2 regions of the Anaerobutyricum soehngenii genome follow, and region 2 is predicted to be linked to the other one. Evidence: riboswitches for the same ligand, from Rfam matches in the RefSeq annotation. Region 2 holds a riboswitch; the other holds the start of a gene.
What was found. Region 2 has a riboswitch for cobalamin ahead of FYJ25_RS03555 (hypothetical protein). Riboswitches for the same ligand answer to the same signal wherever they lie in the genome.
Positions count from the first base shown of each region.

Region 1 (8,919 bases), on a different contig from region 2:
AAAATGATTAAAAAAGCCGGGGTAAAAAGTCTTGAACTGTAACGAAATCTATAAAGAACTGTAAAGGGAAGTGTTAAAATGAGTCAGTCAACAATACGAAAAAATCACATGGATGTTCTCTGGCATGAATATACTGACAATAATGGAGAAAATATTCCGGTCACACAGGCAAGTCTTACAGAAAAGGCTTCTATTATCGGCAGAGTAGGTATCATGCTCTTATCCTGTGGAACCGGTGCATGGCGTGTACGAAGTTCTATGAATACGCTTGCTGAGACGATGGGTGTCACCTGTACAGCGGATATTGGGCTAATATCAATTGAGTATACCTGTTTTGATGGAGAAGAAGGCTTTACACAATCTCTTTGTTTAACAAATACCGGAGTCAATACTTCAAAGTTAAATCGTTTGGAACATTTTATCCGAAACTTTGAAACAGAAGGAAAGACTATGTCTGGAAATCAACTGCACGATTTTCTTGATAGTATCGAAGAAATTCATGGTCTTTATTCTCCAGTTGCTCTTGGTATTGCTGCTGCTATCGCCTGTGGCGGATTTACTTTTTTGCTTGGCGGCGGACTGATTGAAATGTTCTGCGCTTTTATTGGTGCCGGTCTTGGAAACTTTTTAAGATGCAAATTAACCAAACATCATTATACTTTATTTCTTGGCATTGTTTTATCCGTATCTTTCGCCTGTCTTTCCTATGCTGGACTTTTAAAGCTTGGGGAAGTCTTTCTCCATCTTTCTGTGCGGCATGAAGCCGGATATATCTGTGCCATGTTATTTATCATTCCGGGATTTCCTTTTATCACCAGCGGTATTGACCTTGCAAAACTGGATATGCGTTCCGGTATTGAACGACTCGGTTATGCTCTGATCATTATTTTAGTTGCAACAATGTCTGCCTGGATCATGGCTTTGATTCTCCATCTTCAGCCGGTTGACTTTTTAAAAATCTCATTACCATTATCTGATTGGATCCTGTTCCGGCTTCTTGCAAGTTTTTGCGGTGTATTTGGTTTCTCTATTATGTTCAACAGTCCTGTTCCGCTGGCAGTAACCGCCGCATTGATCGGTGCTATTGCAAATACGCTGCGTCTTGAACTTGTTGATCTGATAAACTTTCCTCCTGCCGCCGCCGCATTTATCGGCGCTTTGACCGCAGGTCTTCTTGCCTCTTTGATAAAAAATAAAGCTGGGTATCCAAGAATCTCTGTCACAGTTCCTTCGATCGTTATTATGGTTCCGGGGCTTTATCTTTACAGAGGATTCTACAACCTTGGTATTATGTCCCTTGCTACTTCCGCAACCTGGTTTGCTTCTGCAATTTTAATCATTCTGGCTCTGCCGCTTGGATTGATCTTTGCCAGAATACTTACCGACAAAACCTTTCGGTATTGTACCTGATCGGATCGCACTATATTTTTCTGCTTCTATTTCTATTGTTCCTTACATAGAGTATCGCCATCGCTGCCGCTGCAATTCCCCAGGATATTGGATAAGATAATGCTACTTTATCCGGGGAAGGATTCTTTGCCATAAGCGCAAATAATGCAACGATCCGGAAGCCGCAGAAACTGATCACCGTTACGATCATTGGCAGAAAGGCCTTTCCAAAGCCTCTTAAATTACTGCTGAAGCATTCAAGAACGGTGTAAAAAAAGTAAAATGGAAAGGTTACTTTTACGATTTCTAATGTCTGCGCTGCTACTGCAGCATCTTTTGTAAATACATTTAAAATCACCGGCATCGCTATGATAAGCAGTATACAGGCAGCAAATGTAATGAGCGATCCTCCAAAAATACAAAGTCTGTTACCCTTTTTGATTCTTTCCCAGTTGCCGGCTCCATAGTTTTGTCCAATAAAGGAAACAACCGCCTGTCCAAGTGCGACAATTGGCAGGTAGACAATTAACTCCACTCTGAAATAGACTGTAAACGATGCTACTGAAGTAACACCTAATGTATTAATCTGTGACTGTATGATAATATTGGACAAGGTGATAATAATTGACTGCACCCCAGCCGGCACACCTACTTTTAGTATATCCGTAAATTCTTTCAGGCTGCAATCTGAAAAACGAATCCGCAGTGCATACGGTTTTTTTAATCGATATAAATGGATCATGACTCCGATAGCCGCAAATGTCTGGGAAAATAACGTTGCAAACGCTGTTCCTTCTACTCCCATATGAAAAACATATAAAAATATAAAATCCGCAAAAACATTGATGATCCCGCCAAAAAACTGATATAGCATCGGTGTTCTGGAATCGCCCAGTGCTCTTAGTACACCGCTTAAAAGATTATAACTGACTACAGATATCATACTGGCCATATAGATACGGAGGTATCGTACTGCGAGTGGAAAAATACTCTCCGGCGTACCCATCCAGGTTAAAAATACCGGAGATAAGACCAGACCGATCACTGTTAAAAAGAAGCCTCCGATTATTCCCGTCCAAAAGATCGTCTGTATCAGTTTCTTTAATTGTTCAAAGCGTCTTGCTCCATAATGTCTTGCCGCAAAGACATTCGTCCCTACAGCCATTCCGTTAAAAAATCCGATCATACAGGTTACGATCAGACCACTGGCTCCAATCGCCGCCGATGCTTTCGTCCCAAGAAGCTGTCCAACAAAAATAAGATCTACTGTACTGTAAAGCTGCTGAATAAGACTCGAACCCAAAAGGGGAAGAGCAAATAAAAGTATGCCCTTCCCTACGCTGCCTTTAGTTAAAGTATGGCTGTTATTTTTCAAATCATATCCTCCCACATCTCACGAGAATGAATTCCGGCATGATCGTCATAATGTTCTTTACGATGTTTATGAAGTTCATCATGTGTATGCTGGTGTGTATTTCCCATATCATCAATACAGATATCATAATGTCCATATGCAATTAATGGAGAATTCTCCGGAACAGAATAAGAAATTGTCTGATACAGAATGATTGCGTCTTCTTTTAAACGAAATTCTTCGATGACATTTCCAAAATAATCTTTTAATTCTCCTAAAAGCTCACCGGCTTTCACAATCTGGCCTGCCTTCTTTTTCGGGAACCAGCAGCCCGCCTTTTCTGAATCAACATAATGTGCATGATTCATATGTTTTGGTACACGCATCTGCATTTCTGCTAACGTTGGTCTTGTCTTTAACATACCGATACGGCGAAGAATATTCTTTACATCTTTCTGTGAGGCGGCTACTTCCTCTTCTGACCACATACCATTACATCCACGCTCAATCAGTACCGATGGAATTCCCAACGTTCCGGCATAATTATATGCTCCACCTTTTCCACTTTGTGACTTCACATAAAATGGCATATCTGCTGCCTGTGCCATTCTTTCTGCTTCCGCTACGGTCTCCTCCGGAGCGTTACCGACACAATAAATAAATGGTGTTAAATCCTCAAACCAATCTCCATTATGTACATCGATATAATAATCTATTTTTGAAAAAATCTCTTTTTCTATAAAATATGCCAGCTTATCCGTATACGTTCCATTCGCATCCCCCGGAAATACCCGGTTGAGATTCTTTCCGTCTTCTGCAGAAACACTGACCGTTCTTGCTTTAAATCCATTTACATTGACAATATGAAGCAGGATAAGAATTCCTTTAATGTCTTTAGGCTGAAGCTTTGCTGCCAGTCCTGTGACACACTCAATTCCTACATATTCTGCATTGTGAATTCCTCCGTCTACTAAAACCGTATGTCCCTCTTCCTGTCCATAGATTAATGTTACGGGTAATTCATCCTCTGTAAAAGGCAGCTTTAAAAATCCACATACCTTTTCACCCTTTTCTACATAAAGATTGCCTAACTGAAATCCCATAAACTTCTACATAACCTCCTTTAACAATACTGTATCTCAAAATGATTCCCATCCATAAAGAGTATTCCGTATATTCAAACAAAAAGTACTCCTAAATTGCCTCTTCTCCTATAGGATGGCTGCTTTTTATGATAAGAAAAAGAGACCTATACTCACTATAAGTCTCTTCATCTATCGTATTCTAAATTTTCAATCATAAATCACCTAATAAATTTGAAATAGATTGGAATCCCAATTCCATCGCAAATCATATAGTCGATTTATGTGCGAGATATACAGCTCTCTTAAAATTCCGTAAGATGAGTTGACTAAACATATAAGCAGTTCTCCTGACTTGGTTCTCCATCGGTACATCCTTCCCAAAATATAATATCTCAGTGGCTTATTGTACAGACTCCCCTTACAGTGACGGATTCGCTCCGGACTCTCACCGGATTCTCTTTTCATCCCTTCGGAACTTATATGCTGTGTATCTAATTCTCATCTATTGTAACATAGGCTTTTTCAGCTGGCAACTGTATCTTAGGGTAAAAGTTAGTTATTACTTACCTTAATTAGTTCTATAAATTTATCATGAATTCTGTCATTTCCAGTTAATTCCGGATGAAATGAGAATGCTAACTGATTTTTGTAAGCAACTCCCACAATTTTTTCCTCTACTTGTGCAAGGATTTCCACATTTTTTTCGACAGATTCAATATACGGAGCGCGGATAAATTCCATAGGAAATGTTCCGATTCCTTTAATCTCTCCCTCATAATAGAAGCTTCCAAGCTGCCTTCCGTATGCATTTCTCTTTACAGTAACCGGTAACGTAGCAAAGCAGCGATTCTCATCGTTTGAAATATTCTGTGCCAGTAAAATAAGACCGGCACAGGTAGCCAAAACCGGAAGACCTTCTTCTATTTTTTTCTTTAAAGGTTCAAACATAGAAAGTTCTTTTAAAAGTCTGCTCTGTACGGTACTTTCTCCGCCCGGCAGAACAAGGCCATCAAAATCCTGTTCTAAATCTTCTGCCTTTCTAAGCTCTACTGTCTCCACACCAAGTCTTTCTAATGCTTTTTCATGTTCTATAAAGGCCCCCTGGACCGCAAGTACCGCAACCTTCATTTTGTTTTCCTCTCTTTATTTTCCTCTCTCTGCCATTAATAACTGAATCTCACTCTCGTTAATGCCGACCATCGCTTCTCCTAAATCAGCAGAAAGCTCTGCAAGCATTTTGGCATCTTTATAATTTGTAACCGCTTTTACAATCGCATCTGCTCTCTTCTTTGGATTACCGGATTTAAAAATACCAGAACCAACGAATACTCCCTCTGCACCAAGCTGCATCATCAATGCCGCATCTGCCGGAGTTGCAACTCCACCGGCTGCGAAATTAACGACTGGGAGTCTTCCGGTATCGTGTACTTTTAACACTAATTCATAAGGAACTCTTAACTCTTTTGCTACTTCAAAAAGTTCATCCTGTCTCATAGAAGTAATGCGTGCAATCTCACGATTCATCATACGCATATGACGTACTGCCTGTACAACATCACCAGTTCCAGGCTCTCCTTTTGTACGGATCATAGAAGCACCTTCATTGATTCTTCTGAGTGCTTCTCCTAAATCTTTTGCTCCACATACAAATGGCACTTTAAACTGTTTTTTATCAATATGATAAACATCATCTGCCGGAGAAAGAACTTCACTCTCATCAATATAATCAATCTCGATTGCTTCAAGAATCTGTGCCTCTGCAAAATGTCCAATACGGCACTTTGCCATAACCGGAATAGAAACTGCTTCCTGAATGCCGCGGATCATCTTTGGATCGCTCATTCTTGAAACTCCACCGGCTGCACGAATATCCGCTGGAATTCTCTCTAACGCCATAACAGCACATGCACCAGCTTCTTCTGCAATCTTTGCCTGCTCCGGAGTAGTAACATCCATGATGACACCACCTTTTAACATCTGAGCAAGTTCTTTATTTAATTCATATTGTTTTTCTGCATTATTATTCATGATAAACTCCTTTCATTTTCCCGATAAAATATTGCCTTTTTCATTTGCATCTGCCCGTATAGTACAGCAAAAATGACCATATTGAAATATCCAATTTAGATATAGTCAATATGGTCACTTTGTTTCTTTTTGGAGTTTATTTTGCTTTTTATTCGCTTTTCCTATCGGTTTAATATAGTCAGTTTAAAATGTCACTGTAATTGTAGTCCCTTTTCCAACTTCGCTTTGAAGATCGAGTTTTGCATCATGAAGTGCAACGATATGTTTTACGATGGCAAGCCCTAAACCGGTTCCTCCAGTCTGTTTTGAACGGCTTTTATCTACGCGGTAGAATCGTTCAAAAATTCTTTTCTGATGTTCTTTTGGAATACCGATTCCAGTATCTTCTACTCTCAAATATGAATGACCTTGTTCACTGTCTACTCTGACCTTTACTGTTCCGTTCTTTTTATTATAGCGAATGGCATTGGCACAAAGATTATTGATCAGCTCGTTTATCATCTCCCGATTTGCAGTGATTTCCTGCGGACCACCTTCATATGTAATAGTCACATCATTTTTTTCCGCATAAATCTGCATATTTTCTACACAGAGTGCTGCTTCTTCAAAAAGGTCAAACTTTTCTACAATGAGCTGGGTATTCGCACTATCTAATTCAGAAAGACGGATAATATCATTGATGAGCGAAAGGAGACGGCGGGCGCTTTTTTCGATTTTCTGGCAGAAAGTTCCAATTTCTTCTGAAGGAACCATGCCATTTTCCATAAGTTCCGCATAACCGGATATCGCGGTAAGTGGCGTTTTTAATTCATGGGACACATTTGCCGTAAAGTCCTGCCGCATTCTGGCACTTTTTAAAATATCCGTATGTTGTGCCCGAATCGTTGCCGCAAATGGCTCTAATTCCTTATAAGCTGGAATAACAGAAAAATCGTCTAAATCTACTGCCATCTGCTCGATTGGTTTTATAATGTTTTTCGTCATAATGTGTGCCAGAATAATACATAAAATCATCATAATAAGAATCGTAGCCGCTACGATGGGAAGTATCTTTCCGCATACGCTCCATATATTGCTTGCTTCTCTGGCTACTCGAAGTATCGAACCATCATTTAACTTTATGGCATAATAAAAAGTATTTGTATCCATCGTCGCAGATTTCCGGACGGCATTTCCATCTCCATCTTTAAATGCATGTTTCACTTCAGGACGACTCATATGGTTATCCATTGTTCCTACATCTGCATCATTATCATAAAGGACTGTTCCTGTTGCAGAGATCCATGTAACTCGAAGTTTCCTGTAATCCATATGTAATGCATTTTCATTTCCAGAATGAAAAATTCCTGTATTTTTCAATACAATGGCATTGGCTCTTAAGTCATCCTGCACCTGTGTCTGAAATAAATCATAAAATACAAACAGCATGACCAGCATAGTAGCAACAATCGCAATGAGCGAAATACTTACCAGTTGTACATTAATCTTTCTTCTCATGATACTTCCCCTGTTTCTTTTTTATTCCATTACATATCCGACATTACGCACTGTCTTGATATGTTTACTGCTATCGCCCAGCTTTTTACGAAGAGTCTTGATATGCATATCAACGGTTCGGGATTCCCCTTCAAATTCTGTATCCCATACACGTTCCATAATCATTTCTCTTGACAAAACGATTCCCGCATTACGCATGAGCAGTTTTAAAAGTTCATATTCTTTATAAGTAAGCTCAATTCCTTTATTGTCTACATAAACCATATGACGCTCATTATCAAGGAAGATTTCTCCAATCGTCATATATTTGTCATCCGGCTGTTCTACAGTACGGCGAAGAACGGCCTTTATTCTTGTAATAAATTCAATAATGGAAAATGGTTTTTTTATGTAATCGTCTGCTCCGATATCTAATCCCTTTACCATATCAATTTCCGATGTCTTTGCAGTTACCATAATAATCGGCAGCTTTTTTGTTGCTGGATTTTTACGAAGCTTTTTTACAATTTCATATCCATTTTCATCTGGCAGCATAATATCAAGAATTGCCAGATCAGGAAGTTTTTCTTCTATTTTTTTATAAAAATGTTTGGCATCTTCAAACTGTTCCACGTTATGACCGCTGTTTTTTAATGCGATTGCTTCTATTTCCTGAATGTTTGTATCATCTTCTACTATATAAATATTTGCCATTCTTATTTTCCTCCATAATTATTTTCCACTATCTTTTCTTGCCTCCATCTTTTCTGTCTTTGCTATCTTTTCTTTCTTGCCAGTATGTTTACTTTCCGGTAAAGCATACCTTTCACTAAGCTCCATATATTCATGTTGAAATTCTTCGCTGTTTTCTTCTTTTAGTATATCAAGATATTCATGGGTGTCAAACCCACCCTCGTCAACCTGTAACAGGCATACTGCAATATTGGAACAATGGTCAGCGGCACGTTCAAAGTTTGTGGAAATATCCGACAAAATAAATCCAAGTTCAATCGTACATGTTCCGGTGCGAAGCCTGTTGATATGTCTTTGCTTTTCTTCTTTATTTAAGGCATCTACAACCTGTTCTAATGGTTCTACTTCTTTTGCCAGTTCCACATCGCCTGTCTCAAACGCCATCACTGCTCTGTCTAAAATATCTCGGATTGCATTAGAAAATACACGAAGTTCCTGTTTTGCTTTTTCAGAAAATTTCAGGTCCTTCTTATGCATTTCCACTGCGGCATCTCTGATATTTACGGCATGATCAGAAATCCGCTCAAAGTCACCGATACAGTGAAGCAGTACGGATAAAACCCGGCTGTCTTTTATCGAAAGCTCCCGCCCACTTAATTTTACAAGATAGGTACCAAGCGCATCTTCATACTGATCAATCTGATTTTCTAATTTTTCTACTCTGTCTGCCGTCTTGTCACTGTATTCTCCAAGCAGATCAATCGCAAGATTCATTGCTTTTTGTGATTTTCTTGCCATATTAATCGCAACACTACGACATTCTTCCATCGCAAATCCCGGTTTATCTAAGAAACGCTCGTCCAATCTGGCAAGATCTGGATTGATTTTTTCTTC
Region 1 is NZ_VULP01000001.1:188,333-197,251, reverse strand. Features, by position in the region: gene FYJ25_RS00845 (DUF4866 domain-containing protein) at 1-42, shown strand, start outside; gene FYJ25_RS00840 (threonine/serine exporter family protein) at 79-1,410, shown strand; gene FYJ25_RS00835 (MATE family efflux transporter) at 1,421-2,764, opposite strand; gene FYJ25_RS00830 (M14 family metallopeptidase) at 2,761-3,846, opposite strand; cobalamin riboswitch at 4,149-4,323, opposite strand; gene pdxT (pyridoxal 5'-phosphate synthase glutaminase subunit PdxT) at 4,381-4,956, opposite strand; gene pdxS (pyridoxal 5'-phosphate synthase lyase subunit PdxS) at 4,972-5,856, opposite strand; gene FYJ25_RS00815 (sensor histidine kinase) at 6,040-7,353, opposite strand; gene FYJ25_RS00810 (response regulator transcription factor) at 7,375-8,046, opposite strand; gene FYJ25_RS00805 (Na/Pi cotransporter family protein) at 8,065-8,919, opposite strand, start outside.
Region 1: linked by a shared signal. The riboswitch ahead of FYJ25_RS00830 (M14 family metallopeptidase) and the one ahead of FYJ25_RS03555 (hypothetical protein) in region 2 are both predicted to bind cobalamin.

Region 2 (8,919 bases):
ATGAAAGAAAAAGAAATAGAAATAATAGAAGGATAGAGAAAATGAACACAGTGAATGAGACAAAAACATTTTCCTCACTTCCGGAGGAAGAATCAGCTTTATGGGAACGTATGAGAGACACTCTTTTGTGCCTTCAGACAGATAACAGCATTTCGGTAAAAGATCTGGCAAGCAGACTGGCATACTCTACGCAGGAATTCCTTTATCTGGCTGACATTTTCTTTGACAATTCTCTTGATGCAATCAGGGAACAGGTGCAGGGATTAAATATTGAAGAGGATTATACAAATCAAGTCCTTCCATTTGAACGGATTCCTGATAGTTCTATGATAGAATATAAAGTTGTGAGAAGAATGGCACAGACAGTAGAGGCAGATATGCTGCCTTTAGAAGGTGATGTTTTTCAAAACGGAATGGAATATATCGAGAAGGATGTAAAGGAAAAGTGGAAGGAGAGGGAGCGTGCCGGAGAGTATATGCAGTTTTGGTGGCATGATGATTCATACCATTTCTTTTATATGATCGGGCAGGAAGTTCCAAAAGATGCCGGAAGGGAAAGTGAAAAGAAGAGAATTGATATTGGGGCATCGGATTATGCAGTTTTTACGTTAAAAGAGCAATATTGGGATAAACAGGCACCGGATATGATAAAAATGTTGATAAAATATGCGTTATGTGACTGGATAAAGCAAAGTGAAATGCACTATGACAATCGGAAAATGTATTTTATTTCTTTTGAAAACGGACTGTACTCAGTATATCTTCCTCTTGAAAAAAGAATGCATTCGGATTATGTAATGAAAAATAAAAAAGAGGAGAAAAAGATTTATGGAGTTGACGAGTGGATTAGTTATATTGATGAGCATATTACGGAGAATTTAACAGCAAAAGGCCTTGCAAAGCTGTTTCATTATTCCGAGAAACATTTAAAAAATATTTTCCAGCTTTATTATGAAACGAGAATCACCGATTACATAAAACAGAGAAAGCTGTACTTTGCTGCAGAAGAATTAAAAGAAGGAAAGAATCCGGAAAAAGTATGTGCCAAATATCAATTTGCAAGTTATAGCGTTTTTTCTAATGCATTTCGCAAAGAATACGGCGTTGTTCCGGCAAAGTATTACCGAATGGAATTTCAGAATATTGCATGGATCAATTACATTGATGAGCATATTACAGAAGATATCACACCAGAGATGATGGCGGAACATTTTAACTATTCCAGAGACTATTTTCGCAAAGCCTTTCAGGATGATTTTGGAATGGGACTTAGTGCGTATATCAGTCAGAGGAAAATACAAAAAGCAGCCAGAGAATTACGTCAGGGTGTCAAGGTGGCCAGTTTAGCAAAAAAATATGGTTTTAAGTCGAGAAATGGATTTGATAAAGCCTTCCGCAAAGCCTTTTGTACCAGTCCTTCCAAATATGCTAAAGCAAACACAGAAGTTGTTGACTTAAATCAGTTTTACTCAGAATATAAAGATAAAATGAAAGTATCCTTTATGGACATTGATGATATCAAAATGATTGGCTGGACGATTATCCCAAATCGTGGACGGGAAGTAGATATACCGGCACAGGTAGCATTCTGGCTCGATGAGGATTCACCGTACTTCAAGAAAATGAACTCTGTAGCCGGAAGTGCGAATGGGAATGATAAGATTGCCATGTGGTATCATGACCCGGAATGTATCAATATTCAATATGTACTTGGACCGGTTGTAAACAACTTCACGAATGTGCCGGACGATGCTGTGAAAATAGAGATAGCCGCCGGACGATTTGCTGTATTTGAAACAGACCGCGAAAGCGATGTGGATAATCTCGCAGATACCATCCGTATGTTTTCCCGATGTGTTTTTTATGGCTGGATAAAAGAACACCGCGATATGGTCTCTTTACAGAACTTTACTTTTGAAAGATATATCAATAAAAAAGTATACATATATGTTCCGATAAGCGTAAAATAATGAAGATAAAACAAAAGTTGTGTTATCTATAATAAGCCAAAAAAGAAAAATGCCCCGTCAGATTATTTAGTCTGACGGGATTTTTTTCTGCAAAAAATGTCAAGCCTTTTTTAAAAAAATCTAAAAAAGGTTCCAAAATGACGAAAAGACATCCGTCTGGTTGGAATACTTTTTAGAAAAGCCATGTTATAATAAATGTACAAAAAAATACATTCTATTTTAAGAAAGTTGGTACAAACCACACAGGCTTACCCCTACTGTGAAAGCGGATGCCCTCACAAATTACCACTGGATCTTCCGGGAAGGTGTGAAAAGGCAGAAGAAGCTTAAGTCAGGATATTTAAAATAGAATTCTAATGAACAGGACTTTGGGTGGGAGTGCTGAGTACATTCATTCGATATGTTTAGAGAAAACTTTACAGAAGTCAAAAAGCAAGTCTCAGTTTATTTGTTTTTATCCAATTATTTCTATCCGAAAGTCCCACACATAAAATCCTGACACAGCGTTTGGAAATTATAAATATCTGTAATTTTCAAACGGGTAATATCAAAGGAGGTAAAACAACAATATACAGTTATTTCATATGCAGATAATAATGTGAGAGTAGTTGAGACCACAATAAAAAAAGGTTCAGTAGAGAAAGCATATAAGCAGATAAATCGTATAGAAGTTGTTTTAAATCAATATATTGCTAAAGGAGCTATCCGTTGGCAATGGGAGTCGCGACCCCTTAGTAACATGTAGACAAAACCAAAGAATGCTATCTAAATAGCGGAGTTTCTAAAGGAGGAAGATTTATGAAGACTTTAAAAAGAATGCTCGCAGTGATGCTCGCAGTAGTTATGATGATGGGACTTGGTGTAACATCAATGGCAAGGGAAAATGTTTATGATTCAAGTGTATCTGTAGTGTATGAAGTTCAGAAATATCCAGACTCAAGTAAGTATCAGCAGTCTAAGTTACCTACGGCTGCTGAATGGAAAAAAACTTATGTGTTTAATAAAGCAGAAAATAAGACAGCTAAAGATGCTATTGAAGAAACAGCTAAGCAGTTAAGTCCTGAAGCAGGAGCTGTAACAGGAATAAATAAAGATGGTGATACCTATATTGATAGTATCTTTACGCTTCCAACTATTAATAATTATGGAACAGATGAGAATGGAAAAAATACATGGGAAGGATATTACTGGAAGATTATTGTAACAGGTTTAGATGAAGAAGGAAATGAAGTTATTTTTGATTCTCCGGTATATGCTAATAAAATTCCGTTAGGTGTTGAGCATGAATTTACTAATGAATATGATACAACAACATTTCCAATTACATGTACTGTAACTAAGATTACAATGCAATATTGTTATGATTCTATGTCTTGGTAAGTAATAATTAAATGAGAAAAAACACTTAATTTAAAATAAAAATAAAGGGGTGTCGCAGTAATATTTTGATAATTGTAACTGTGACAGCCCCTTTTTAGAAAAGGAAAGAGCTATGGAGAAGATTGATAAAAGACAAAAATATTTTTTTATTCTAATAAGTGTATTGTTTTTCTTTGCATTTTGTAGTAAGCAAAATATTTATGCAGAAGAAGTAAATAGAAATAATATTTTACAGTTAGATACCGTAGAGGGGTATGATACAAGTAAGGGCATTGAAATAACAAAGCCATATGGAGATAATAGATTATATTTTATTCAATATAATTATGGAATAGGTGCAATAAAAGAGCTGGTATTTAAGGGAAAAGTATGTAATGAAAATGTTAAATTAACAGCAGATACGAATCTTACAGTTGGAGATATAGAGCAGGTTGTGGGAAATAAACCAACCGTCAATCAAAATGGGAATGAATACGAAATATCCTATAAAATGGGAGATAAAAAAACAGGAATTAATTCTTGTATTATAAGAGTAAATGCGGAATATGAAGGAAACGAATATGAATATATGTTTGCTTTTGTTGCAAAAACAACAGCAAAAAATAATATTTTATTAAAAGATTATACTAATAACTATGTTTTAGATAATGGACAGATTGTTCAGAATGAGTCTAAAACAGTACAGGTAGTAAAAGTCGGAGCGGATACTAAAGAGGTTTCTGTCGAATGTTTAAGAGAAAGTTCCAAAGCATCAGGAGTGTTAAGCAATGAAAAAAGTGTATTAATGGGCTGGCTTAGTGATGGTTTGACTTATGTAAGAGTGAATGGAGGAAAATATACTAGAGTAAATGCATCAGGTGACAGATTAGGAGAAAATTGGTCTCAGAATATTCCATTAAAAGCTGGGTTAAACATTGTAGATGTTTCTGTAGAAAGAGCGAACTCAGGATATATTAGAAATACAGCAGGATTAGATGCAAATTTAATTAAAGAAGGTTTGACTTTATCAGGAAAAGAATTTAATACTAAATATTTAAATTATTCATATATTATTTATCGAGATGGTGGAGAAACAGGGAATCCATCAATAAATTCAGAGACTTCTTTAAAATATGTGGAAGTAACGCAATTAGGAGATTCTCGGATTGCTATGGCTTCATATCCAGTTAAACAAGAAAACGATGAATATACGATTGCATTGCCATTACAGCTTCCAAAATCAGGAACTACAGTTTATAATAAGATTATTCTTGGTTTAATTCCTACAGATGGCGGCGCAACAGTTGAAATTTTAGATGATGATGCTACTAATTATACAGCATGCGGTGATTGGATTGGTATGTATCATGCAGCTAAGGTTACAAATGCGGACGGTTCAGTAAAAGATTCTATTAAAGTTAGAGTCACAGCATCTGATGGAACCAAAAAAGATTATAAGATGCATCTTCTTCAAACATCTAGTGATGCTTCTGTTAATAAGATTACTTTTAAAAATGCATCATTAAAAACCTGTAATGGAAAAGAAGAAGCGGGAGAAGATACTTCATTTACATCGGATAAGAAAATTTATCAGTATATTCCAAGTGGCAATGTAAGCATGAACATAGTTTCTGCAGAAGGTACTAAAGTTTATGTGAATGATAAACTTGTTACACCAGATGCAGAGGGCAATTATTCAATGGATACCACAGAGATGGTTAATATTGTGAAAGTAGTTGCGGCAGATGGAATTACTAATAATAAATATTATTTTATTAAAGAAAATGAAGATGGTACAGTTCCACTTTTTGCGAAGAGCGAAACAGAGATATCCAAAGCAAAAGAAATGCTTACTGCATGGAACGATAAACGTACTGTAGATGAGAAGAAAAACCTTGTACATAGAGGCTATTGGGAAGTGTATATGTCAAGAGCAACCAATTCGGATATGAGAGGCGCTACAGTATATGATATAAGTACACATTCCTTTACTCAGGGTACAGATTGGGGAGCTTGTATTTTAGAGCTTGTTATGGCAGGAGAGAATCCATATAATTACAAAGGAGTAAATTATGTGGAAGGACTTAAAAAATGTAAAGATGCGAATGGAAATTATGGTCCATTTGCAAGCAATTGTTGGGCATTAATGGCATTTAAAGCTTGTGGAGAGCCGATTGAGGATTCTTTACTTAAAAGTGTTCTTCAAAGTGCGAAGGCTAATAGTCAGGGTGATGATATTAGAGCATGGTGTGTTTCGGCTGTATCAGATGAAATTCCGTTTGAAGAATTTTTACCTATTGCGCTCTCATTGAAAGAAACACAGACAGAAAATGGAGTTTGGGGTAATGCCTATACAAATGGATGCTACGCAACAGCGATTGCTTCAACAGGAGTTAATCTGGAATATTATAGTACAGATAAAGGTAGCTTCCTTGATCAATTTAAAAAATTATATATGGACAGTAACGGAATGTTCCAATTTAATGGAAGCACTACATATAATGACCGTTATTGTAAGGATGCAATCATAGGTCTTGGAGATATAGTAAATCAGAGAAGTGTCTGGGCATCTTATAGATTAACGCAGGAAAAATTAAAAGCTTTAATTGCAAACGCAGAAAGGCTTGATACTTCTAATGCAACAGCAGAGGAAAAGGAAGAATTAAATAAAGCAATTAATGCAGCAAAAGAAGTACAGGATAAGGAAAGTGGTTTTGGAAACGAGTATTTTGTTCTTTATAAAGCAATGGCAAATGTTAGTGAAGAATATAATGAGCATCTTAAATTCTGTGATTCTTATGATACAGGAAAAGCAATTGATGAAGTTAATGAGGAAATTAATAATTTAGGTGATAAAGTTGCTTTAAAGGATGCGGATAAGATTTTTGATTTAAAGAAAAAATATGAATCTATTAAAGAAGAATATCGTTTTTATGTTACAGATGCCGATAAACTTGTAAAAGCATCGGAAGAGATTAAAAAATTACAGGTAGATGATATTTGTGACAGAATTAATAATCTCAAGAAAGAGATAACTATTAAGGATAAAAAAGAGATAGAAAGTATAAGAAAAGCATATAATTCTTTGGATGAAGAACAAAAGAAACTTGTAAAAAACATAGATGTTTTAGCAAATGCAGAAAAGGCAATTAAAGAATTAGAAAATAGCAATGAAGATGTACAGCCTGTTCCTGATAAAAATATTAATGTAAACAAATTGGAAGTTAAATTTAAATCAACTACCAAACAAATAAAATTAACATGGAATGCTATTTCTAAAGCAAATGGATATCAGGTATCCCTGTATAATACAAAGACAAAAAAATATAAAGTAATAGCAAATGTTTCAAAAGGTAAAACATCATACACGATAAAATCTTTTAGAAATAAGAAACTTTCCAGTGCAACAAAGTATCGTGTTATGGTGAAAGCATACGTTGTTCAATCTAAGAAGAAAGTTACTATAAAATCAGAAAAAATTATTGCTTCAACTGCGCCAGAAAAAGTTGTTTTGCGTAAAACAACCACAGTTGCAGGAAAGAGGGTAAGACTACGCTGGAATAAGATAAAAGGAAGTAATGGTTATCAAATTTGGGTGAAATCATCTCCAAAAGGGAAATATATACTTGAGAAAAAAATAAATGGAGTAAATAAGATAAGTTTCACTACAAAGAAGCTGAAAAATGGTAAATATTTCTTTAAAATTAGAGCGTATAAAACCATAAAAAATGTAAAAGTTTATGGAAAATACTCTAAGCCTAAAGTTATTAGAATAAAGTAAGGAGATGACTATTTGAATAAAAAAAAGATAACAATACTATGGTCAGTAATATTTTTCTTTGGAATATTCCTTTTTGCTGATAAGAATGTAATGGCATCCGATGGAGGAACAATCTACGTATCAGTGGAAAGATTTACTGTAGGACAGGGATATTTAATAGAGCCAGAGGTAGTACATTTTAAAAAAGGTGATTATTATTCTGATATTATATGTAAGTTGTTAAAGGAAAAGGGATATACTTATAGTGCAACGATACATTCAATGTATGGTTTTTATCTTGAAGGGATAGATAATGCAGATACAGGAATATTAAATATTCCACAATGTATTCAGAATATGTCTGGAAATCCACCGACAAATGTAAATCATAAGGATAATCCGAACGCAGACACGAAAGGTCTATATCAATTTTCCTATTCTGAACAGGCTGGATGGTATTATTTTATAAACGGAAAAAATCCAGGAATCGGGATGGGAAATACAAAAGTGCAGGATGGAGATGTTGTGAGATATCAATTCACACTTTATGGATTAGGTGGAGATTTAGGGGATACAACATGTCCTAATGCTTTACAACTTCCTAATAAGGATAATATTACCAAAAATCTGGCACTTATGAGACAGGCATTAAATGAAAAGAAAGATGCAGATGGAGAAAGGATATATCAAAAAGCGGTAAAAATTGTCTCTGATTTAGACAGTACACAAGAAAGCTTCTCACAGGCTGAAAGTTTGGTGTCAAATTGGGTCGATGATTATAACGCTGAGAAAACCCAGGATGAGGCAAAGAAAAAGGCAGAAGAAGCGAAAAAGAAAGCAGCCGAAGAAGCCGCGAAAAAGAAAGCTCAGCAGGAAGCTCTGAAAAAGAAATACACCCCATCTAAAACATCTATAAAATCCATTAAGAAGCTGAAAAAGAATCAGGCGAAGCTTACATGGAAGAAAGTAAAAAATGCAACTGGCTACGAAGTATACCAGTCCATGAAGAAAAACAGCGGCTATAAGAAAGTGAAGACAATTACCAAGAATAAGACAGTGACTTATAAAGTTGGAAAGCTAAAGAAAAAGAAAACTTATTACTTCAAGATCCGTACTTATCGTAAAGCAGGAGGAACAACTTATTACGGTAATTACTCAAATGTAAAGAAAATGAAGGTGAAATAATTGCAGGACAATTTTACCCGCTTAATTTCCTAAAATGAAGCAAATACACCCGTCTGGTTGGCATATTTTTTTAAAAGTCTATGTTATAATATGTACATGGCTTGCTTCTCAGGCTCACTTAGGGAACGCTCCTTATTTTCATTCTGAATTGCCAGCCATTTGATTTTAGAATGAAAACAAATATCTGGGCTGGAGAATGTAACAGTTTTATAAAAGTATTTGGCCTGTGCACCTAATGCATGGGCCTTTCTTTTCTACGGAAAACTCTCAATTTCTCTTGGATATTTTGTAAAATGAGTGAAGGAGAGGGTAGAATGAACAAGATGTATCAAAGGTTAAAAAGAAAATGTATATCGCTTGTACTTTTTGCTCTGCTTGTGGCATTTATAGTTCCATACTATGCATATGCGGCAGATAATGGGGCAGAACCGGCCGCGGCAGCTTCTGCTGCAGAGAGTACAGGCGATTTTTCTATGTCAGAAAGTGAGACGTCAGAAAGTGAGACATCAGAAAGGGAGGAGACGGAGTCTTCGGAAGAGGAGGAGCAGCAGACCAGGGAAGATGCAGATGCATCAGCAAGTACAGAGGCAGATGTACAGGAAAGTACACAAGAGCAGACATTAACAAAAAAAGAGAGAAAGATTG
Region 2 is NZ_VULP01000004.1:90,389-99,307, forward strand. Features, by position in the region: gene FYJ25_RS03550 (helix-turn-helix domain-containing protein) at 42-1,970, shown strand; cobalamin riboswitch at 2,171-2,332, shown strand; gene FYJ25_RS03555 (hypothetical protein) at 2,769-3,350, shown strand; gene FYJ25_RS03560 (hypothetical protein) at 3,463-7,110, shown strand; gene FYJ25_RS03565 (DUF4430 domain-containing protein) at 7,123-8,274, shown strand; gene FYJ25_RS03570 (Ig-like domain-containing protein) at 8,589-8,919, shown strand, end outside.